DNA from 2 places in the Pseudomonas sp. Emmai genome. Region 2 is predicted to be linked to the other one. Evidence: riboswitches for the same ligand, from Rfam matches in the RefSeq annotation. Region 2 holds a riboswitch; the other holds the start of a gene.

Region 1 (4,208 bases), 1.3 Mb from region 2:
GTTGGACGGGAAATAAAAGTGCACGTAGGAAGCGGTCATGCGCCCGTCCCGATAAACCGCTTCGGCCCCGCGCCCGCCGTTGGGGCTCAGGCCCCGGGCAATCGGCTCCAGCTCGGTGCTGGTCAACGAATGGTGATAGGTGTGCCCGCGCAACAAGCCCTCAGGCAGTTCCACGGCTTGCAACGCCAACGCGGCCAGACGCTTTTGCATCACGGCGTCCCCGGCCAGCAAGCCGACCAGTTCCGCGCGGGTGCCTTCGACATCGGTCAAGGAATCGAGCAGGTACAACATGCCGCCGCATTCGGCGAGCAAGGGTTTACCTGCTTGATGGTGCGCACGGATTGCGCTCAGCATCGAAGTGTTCTGCGCCAGCGCCACATGGTGCAGTTCCGGATAACCACCCGGCAGGTACAGGCTGTCAGCCTCCGGCAATTGGGTATCGCGGATCGGCGAGAAGAACACCAGCTCGGCACCCATCGCCCGCAGTAGATCCAGGCTGGCGCCGTAGGTGAAGGCAAACGCTTCGTCACGGGCCACGGCGATGCGCACGCCTTTGAGTAACGGTTCAGCGGTGATCACGTCCGGGGCGGCGAATTCGACAGCGGGTGGCAGCGCTACCTCGCAACTGCTGGCCAACGCATCGGCAGCGGCATCAAGGCGCAGATCGAGGTCGTTCAACTCGCTGGCCTGGACCAGACCGAGGTGACGGCTGGGCAATTCGATCCCGGTTTCCCGGGACAGCGCGCCGTACCAACGCAGGCCTTCGGTGAGGCTGCCTTCGAGCAATTGTGCGTGACGCAAGGTGCCGACGCGGTTGGCCAGGACGCCGGCAAACGGCAAGTCCGGTTGATACTTCGCCAAGCCCAACGCCAAAGCGCCAAAGGTCTGAGCCATGGCGGTGCCGTCGATCACGCCGAGCACCGGCACGCCGAAATGCCGCGCCAGGTCAGCGCTGGACGGCGTACCGTCGAACAAACCCATCACGCCTTCGATCAGGATCAGGTCGGCTTCACCCGCCGCTTCCCACAACAGCCGACGACTGTCCTGCTCGCCAACCATCCACATGTCCAGTTGATACACCGGCGCACCGCTGGCACGCTCGAGGATCATCGGGTCGAGGAAGTCCGGGCCGCATTTGAACACGCGCACTTTACGCCCCTGATTGCGATGCAACCGGGCCAGCGCGGCGGTGACGGTGGTCTTGCCCTGGCCGGAGGCCGGCGCAGCAATCAGTACTGCCGGGCAGTGACGGGGTTGACTCACAATTCGACGCCTTTTTGCGCTTTGATCCCGGCCTGGAACGCGTGCTTGATCACGCCCATGTCGGTGACGGTGTCGGCCAGCTCGATCATCTCCGGCTTGGCGCCGCGACCGGTGACCACCACGTGCTGCATCGGCGGGCGGGCCTGCAAGTCGCTGAGCACTTGATCGAGATCGAGGTAGCCGTGCTTGAGGGCGATGTTCAGCTCATCCAGCACCACCAGGCCGATCGACGGATCGCGCAGCAGCTCGCGGGACACTTCCCACGCGGCTTCGGCGGCGGCGATGTCACGCTGACGGTCCTGGGTTTCCCAGGTGAAGCCCTCGCCCATCACATGAAAGCGCACTTGCTCCGGGAAGCGGCGGAAGAACAGCTCTTCGCCGGTGCTGTTACGCCCCTTGATGAACTGCACCACGCCGCACTGCATGCCGTGGCCCATGGACCGGGCGAGCATGCCGAAGGCCGAGCTGCTTTTGCCTTTGCCGTTGCCGGTCAGCACCAGCAGCAGGCCGCATTCGTTCGGCGAGTTGGCGATGCGTTCGTCAATCACGGCTTTTTTGCGCTGCATGCGCGCCAGGTGGCGTTCGTCACGATCGGGGGTATCAGTCATGGGGGAGCTCTCCGTTGAGGCTGGATAACGGCGGGCAGGCACAAGAATAGACGGCAAGAAGCCTGGCATCGCCCACCGTGATGCCGCTGGATGGATCAGGCCGGTCTCCGGGCTCATGAGCGGTTTGCACCGGACTGCGCGCCTTCCCATGTTTTTCAACACAGTGGCTCTAGGCGCAGTTTTTCACTCATTTACCGTTGCGGGGGCAGCGCCGGGATCGTGATTGTGCACACGTGGGGCAAATCACTCACCGGTTTCCCTGTTTCACTCTGTCGACCGCAGCCACAGAGCACCTGAAACAAGCCGCGAAGGTTAGAGGGTTGGGGGTGGAGCGTCAATTAAAGCCGGGACGCCACTGGGCGAATAACTGCCGTCGATCAATTATCTGCCGCTATTCTTGTGCCACAGGCTCAGCGATGATATCAAAGAGCCACATCTCACAACACAATAACAAGGGTGAGCCACATGCAAGGCATGATCATCAGCAATCCGAAGCTGGAATTCCTGCGCCCGCTGCTGGAACGCTGGTTTGACTGTATCGACCGCTACAACGCCGTGCGCGGCGACAACGATACGCCGTACTGGTTTGACGAAAAGGCCAACCTCAGCCTGCTGTCGGCGGCGGCCTGGATGGCGGAAATGGTCACGCTGCAACAAACGCCGACCCGCAAGCAGGTCGAAGAAGGCGAACGCAATGCCCGCGCCGACCTGTTTATCGCCACCAGCGACGAACGTGCTTACCTCCAGACGACCCAGCGCTGGCCCAAGGTCAACAGCCTGAACCTGACACAAGCCCTGGTCGATATCACCAGCGACGCCAAGCGCATCAGCTACGCCAGCGACCTGAAACTCGGCTGCCTGTTCGTCGCCCCGCAAAAGGCCCAGCAAAGCGCGACCCCGGAAGAACTCCAGGACATGGTCGACGACCTGCAAAAGGAACACACCTGCGCCGTGGCCTGGTATTTCCCCTACGCCTACCGCAAATTGCGCAACGAAGCCGGCCACTATCACCCCGGTATCGCCGTGCTGTTCAAAGAGGCCCGTGGTTGACGGGTTGAACCATCGCGCTTTTTTACTTCTCTATGATTAAACAGTGCATTCATAGGGAAGATCAGCATGCGCAAGCCCCAGCTCGTTTTCGTCATTGCGCTCGCCGGAGGGCTTGTTGCCTGCGGCGAGCATTCCAGCCTGCAAGTCACGGACGGCACCGGCCCTTCGCCCAAGTTGCCAGAACCGAATAAAACCCTGATCCCGACGGTGAACATCGCCCCGGCGATCGGCTGGCCGGCCGGTGCCAAACCCACCGCTGCAGCCGGCACGCAGGTGGCGGCGTTTGCCGAAAATCTCGATCACCCGCGCTGGCTTTACGTGCTGCCCAACGGCGATGTGCTGGTGGCCGAAACCAACGCGCCGCCCAAGCCCGATGACGGCACAGGCATTCGCGGCTGGGTGATGAAGAAAGTCATGGGTCGCGCCGGTGCCGCCGTGCCGAGCCCCAACCGCATCACGCTGCTGCGGGACAAGGACCACGATGGCGTGGCCGAAACCCGTACGGTGTTCCTGGAAAACCTCAACTCGCCGTTCGGCATGACCCTGGTCGGCAATGACCTGTACGTCGCCGACACCGATCGTTTGCTGCGTTTTCACTATGAAACCGGCGATACGGCGATCAAGTCAGAGCCCATGAAGGTCATCGACCTGCCGGGCGGCACGCTGAATCACCACTGGACCAAGAACGTCATCGCCAGCAAGGACGGGAGCAAGCTGTACGTGACCGTGGGCTCCAACAGTAACGTCGGCGAAAACGGCCTGGACAAGGAAGAAGGTCGCGCGGCGATCTGGGAAGTCGACCGCGCCACCGGCAACCACCGAATCTTCGCCTCCGGCCTGCGCAACCCCAACGGCATGGGCTGGGAACCGAATAGCGGTGCGCTGTGGACATCGGTCAACGAGCGCGATGAAATCGGCAGCGACCTGGTGCCGGACTACATCACCTCGGTCAAGGACGGCGCCTTCTATGGCTGGCCGTTCAGCTATTACGGGCAGCACGTCGATGTGCGCGTCGAGCCGCAGAACCCGGACCTGGTGGCCAAAGCCATCGCCCCGGACTACGCCGTCGGCCCGCACACCGCCTCGCTGGGCTTTACCTTTGCCGAAGGCAGCAAGTTGCCGGCACCGTTTACCAACGGCGCTTTCGTCGGCCAGCACGGCTCGTGGAACCGCAAACCGCACAGCGGCTATAAAGTGATTTTCGTACCGTTCACGGCGGGCAAACCGACCGGGGCGCCGGTGGATGTGCTGACCGGGTTCCTCGACAAGGACGAAAACGCCTTGGGC
Region 2 (4,208 bases):
CCGACCACTAGCGTCGGCGCTGTGCGGGTGTCAGTCATGCGTGGGATTGGCCATCGCTTTTGCGGCGGAACAACCAGGCGCTGATCAGGCCCAAGGCCAGCCAGAACACCACGTTGGTCAACTGCGAAGCGATTTTGAACTGCGATTCCAGGGCTTCAGGGGCCAGCATCGAGTGCACTTCCGGTTGCGGTGCGCCAATCACATGCGGAACCGCGAGGATCGCCACGCCGAGGATCTTCATCAGCCAGTGGCGGCTGAACACGATCAGCGCGATGCCGACCGCGGTGGAGGCGGCGGTGCCAACCCACCAGATCTGCCGTTGTGCCAGGTCGGCGGCGGCCGTGCCCGGCAATTCCGGTGGCAGGCCGAGGGTCGGCGCCAGTACGAAGGTCGCGTAGCCCGCCAAGCCCCAAAGCAGGCCCTGAGCGGTTTTGGTCGGCGCGCGCAGGGTGTAGAGACCAGCGAGCATCAACGCGAATCCGACGGCGACCACCAGGTTACCGCCCGTGGTGGACAGCACGCGCTGCCAGCCGTCTTCCGGCTCCCAGGCTTCGGCGTCGTGAGTGTGAGCAGCCATGGCGCCGTCGGTGTGCTCGTGAGCAACCACGGCCGCAGGCTCGGATTTTTCATAGGTTTCCGCCTGAAGAATCAGCGGAGCAACCCAGAAACTTTGCAGCAGGGTCAACAACAGGGCGGCCAGCAACCCGGTGAAACCTGCGGTTTGCGCAATACGCTTGAACATGTCGGCAGGTCTCAATGGCACGGGAACGCGGAGCTGTGACGGGTATCGTGGGCGGCGTTGTGCACCGCTTCGATGTGCGAGAAACCGGCGAAATACACCAGGCACGCACCCAGGATCGACGCGCATACGGCGGCGGTCAGGCGTTGGCTCAGGGTTGTGGTGCTGCTGGCGGTGCTGCTGTGGTCGGTGCTGCTGATGATCGACATGGCGCTTCCCTCTGGTCTGTCAGCGGGTGAATAGAGCGCATGAAAGACCCTTGCGCATAGGGTGCGCAAAGGTTCGAACAGCGCCCGCCCACCGCGGGTTTGTTATTCAGTGATCGTAGTGGTCACTTTGTGTTGCGGGCCGGTCTCCGGGCTCACGAGGGGCTTGGGCTTGCACCGAAACCTGCAAGAATCGCCTTCCCATGCCGAACTGCCGGCACAGTGGATCTGATTCTTCGCTCGCTTACCGTTGCGGGGGCAGCACCGGACTGACATGACTTTAGAGTAAAGCACATGATTCACCGGTTTCCCGTTTCACCCTGTGAAGGGCACCCGTAACAAGGCGCACAGGAGAGCATGGGCGGGGCGGGGGAGTCAATTGGCAGGGGTTCTCAGTTAAAGACCGAGTCGCTGCCTTCGCGGGCAAGCCTCGCTCCTACACGAGCGCCGCCGTCCTGTTGATCGTTCCCACGCGCAGCAAAGGAATGCAGCCCTGGACGCTCCGCGTCCCCATCGAAAGCCGAACGCGGAGCGTCCGTTGAGGCATTCCCACGCAGGGCGTGGGAACGATCATCACCCCGCAGACGTTGACCCGCCCCCAACCGATGCGTAGCCTTGCGCTTTCGAGGTTCTTCGGCGTCTGCCGAAGCTAAGAAGGGAACGCGGTCGATGCCGCGGCTGCCCCCGCAACTGTGAACGGTGATGTTCGCTGCCACGCCACTGCAAGCCCTGTCCAAAGGGTTCGCGGGAAGGCGCAGCGAATGCCAGGCCACCAAGGCCGGCGCACTGGAAGCCAGGAGACCTGCCTCGAAACGAATTCTCACTACAACCGGGCGGGGTGATCCGGTGGCGAAATCTTCCGCGCATTCATCGCCGCGGTTGTCGTCCCGTATGCCCGCCACCTTGCCAAAGGGCATCCGATGAAAACACTGGCCAAACTCCCCGTCACCATCGTTACCGGCTTCCTCGGCTCGGGCAAAACCACCTTGCTGCGCCACATGCTGGACAACGCCCAGGGTCGCCGCATCGCGGTGATCGTCAACGAGTTTGGCGAGCTGGGCATCGACGGCGAAATCCTCAAGCAGTGCTCCATCGGCTGCACCGAAGAAGAAGCCAACGGCCGCGTCTACGAACTGGCCAACGGCTGCCTGTGCTGCACCGTCCAGGAAGAATTCTTCCCGGTGATGCGCGAATTGGTCGCCCGTCGCGGCGACCTCGACCACATCCTGATCGAAACCTCGGGCCTGGCCCTGCCAAAACCCCTGGTACAAGCCTTCCAGTGGCCGGAAATCCGCAGCGCCTGCACGGTTGACGCGGTCATCACCGTGGTCGACAGCCCGGCCGTCGCCGCCGGCACCTTCGCCGCGTTCCCGGATCAAGTCGATGCCCAGCGCAAACTCGACCCGAACCTGGACCACGAATCGCCCCTGCACGAACTGTTCGCCGACCAACTCGCCAGCGCCGACCTCGTGATCCTCAACAAGGCCGACCTGATCAGCCCGGAAGACCTGGCCCGCGTACGCCTGGAAGTCGCCGAAGAACTGCCGCCAGCGGTCAAAGTCATCGAAGCCAGCAGCGGCCGCGTACCACTGGACGTGCTGATCGGCCTCGGTGCCGGCTCCGAAGAACACATCGACAGCCGTCACAGCCACCACGATCACCACCACGGTGACGGCGATGACGACCACGATCATGACGCCTTCGATTCCATCTCCATCGAACTGCCCCAAGCCGACGAAAGCCTGCTGATGGACGCGCTGACGCAACTGGTGGTCAAGCACGGCATCCTGCGCGTTAAAGGTTTCGCCGCGATCCCGAACAAACCGATGCGCCTGTTGATCCAGGGCGTGGGCACGCGTTTTGACAAGCACTTCGACCGTCAGTGGGGCGCCGATGAAGCGCGCACCACCCGTCTGGTGTTGATCGGCCAGGAATTGGACGCCGCGCAACTCGAAGCGCAACTGCGCGCCGCGCTCAGCGTTTAAGCCATGCACCTGCTCAGGACCCAGCCCGGCGGTTTCGTGTCGGATGACAACATTGCCGACCTTGGACAAACCCCCGCCGAGCTGGTGATCCTGTGCAGCGGCGACTCCAGCCTCGCGCTGCTCGCCGAAGCCGCGCAGCAGTTGCCCGACGACTACCCGAGCGTGCGCCTGGCCAATCCGATGCAGGTGCAGAATCACGCGTCGGTGGATTTGTACGTCGATGAAGTGCTGCGCCACGCCAAGGTGATTCTGATCTCGCTGCACGGCGGCATCGCCTATTGGCGTTACGGTGTCGAGCGGCTGGTCGAGCTGTCCGAACGCGGCGTGCAACTGATCCTGGTGCCCGGCGATGACCGCCCGGACCCGGAACTCAGCGACTTGAGCACCGTGGGCGCTGAAGACCGTGATCGCCTCTGGCAGTTTCTGCGTCAGGGCGGCATGGGCAATGCCCTGGATTTTTTCCGTTGCCTGGCCAGTCGCTGGCTGGACCGGGACTACGCCTGGGCCGAGCCACAAACCCTGCCGCGCACCGCGATCTACCACCCGAAAAAAAGCCCCGCAGACCTGAGCGATTGGCAAGCCGACTGGCAGGCTGATCAACCGGTGTCGGCGGTGCTGTTCTACCGCTCGCATTTGCAGGCGGCGAACACCGGTTTCATCGATATTTTCTGCCAGCGTCTGCAAGCAGCGGGTTTGAACCCGTTGCCGATTGCGGTGGCCAGTTTGAAAGAACCCGGCTGCCTGACGGTGGTCGAGGACCTGTTGGATGAAGTGCAGGCGGCGGTGATTTTGAACACCACCGGTTTCGCCCAATCCAGCCCCGAAGCGCCGCATTTGCGACCGTTTCGCCGCAACATTCCCGTCATTCAGGCGATTTGCGCCCAGGACAACGAACCCGGCTGGCGCGCCAGCGAACAGGGCCTCGGCCCGCGGGATCTGGCGATGCACATCGCGCTGCCGGAACTCGACGGGCGGATCATCAGCCGGCCGATCAGCTTCAAGGACCTGGCCTGGCGCAGCGAGCGCAGTCAGTCCGATGTGGTCTGCTACCGGCCGCAACCGGAGCGCATGGACTTCGTCGCCGAACTGGCGCGGCGCTGGATCGATCTGGCGCGGGTGCCCAACGGCGAAAAACGCATCGCGCTGATCCTGGCCAACTACCCGACCCGCGATGGTCGCATCGGTAACGGCGTCGGCCTCGACACCCCGGCGGCGGCGCTGAATATCCTGCGTGCGTTGCATAACGAAGGTTATCCGCTGCCCGCCGAGTTGCCGGAC

The links. Region 2 has a riboswitch for cobalamin ahead of cobW (cobalamin biosynthesis protein CobW). Riboswitches for the same ligand answer to the same signal wherever they lie in the genome.
Region 1: it holds a riboswitch for cobalamin, as region 2 does, so the genes downstream of both, cobO (cob(I)yrinic acid a,c-diamide adenosyltransferase) here and cobW (cobalamin biosynthesis protein CobW) in region 2, are expected to answer to the same signal.

Annotation. Positions count from the first base shown of each region.
Region 1 covers NZ_CM143685.1:2,210,900-2,215,107, reverse strand. Annotated here, with positions in the region: gene ACY4LX_RS10040 (cobyrinate a,c-diamide synthase) at 1-1,263, opposite strand, end outside; gene cobO (cob(I)yrinic acid a,c-diamide adenosyltransferase) at 1,260-1,871, opposite strand; cobalamin riboswitch at 1,953-2,183, opposite strand; gene ACY4LX_RS10030 (hypothetical protein) at 2,337-2,921, shown strand; gene ACY4LX_RS10025 (PQQ-dependent sugar dehydrogenase) at 2,988-4,208, shown strand, end outside.
Region 2 covers NZ_CM143685.1:3,549,607-3,553,814, forward strand. Annotated here, with positions in the region: gene ACY4LX_RS16255 (cobalamin biosynthesis protein) at 1-38, opposite strand, end outside; gene ACY4LX_RS16260 (CbtA family protein) at 35-742, opposite strand; gene ACY4LX_RS16265 (CbtB domain-containing protein) at 754-948, opposite strand; cobalamin riboswitch at 1,069-1,297, opposite strand; cobalamin riboswitch at 1,555-1,769, shown strand; gene cobW (cobalamin biosynthesis protein CobW) at 1,866-2,930, shown strand; gene cobN (cobaltochelatase subunit CobN) at 2,934-4,208, shown strand, end outside.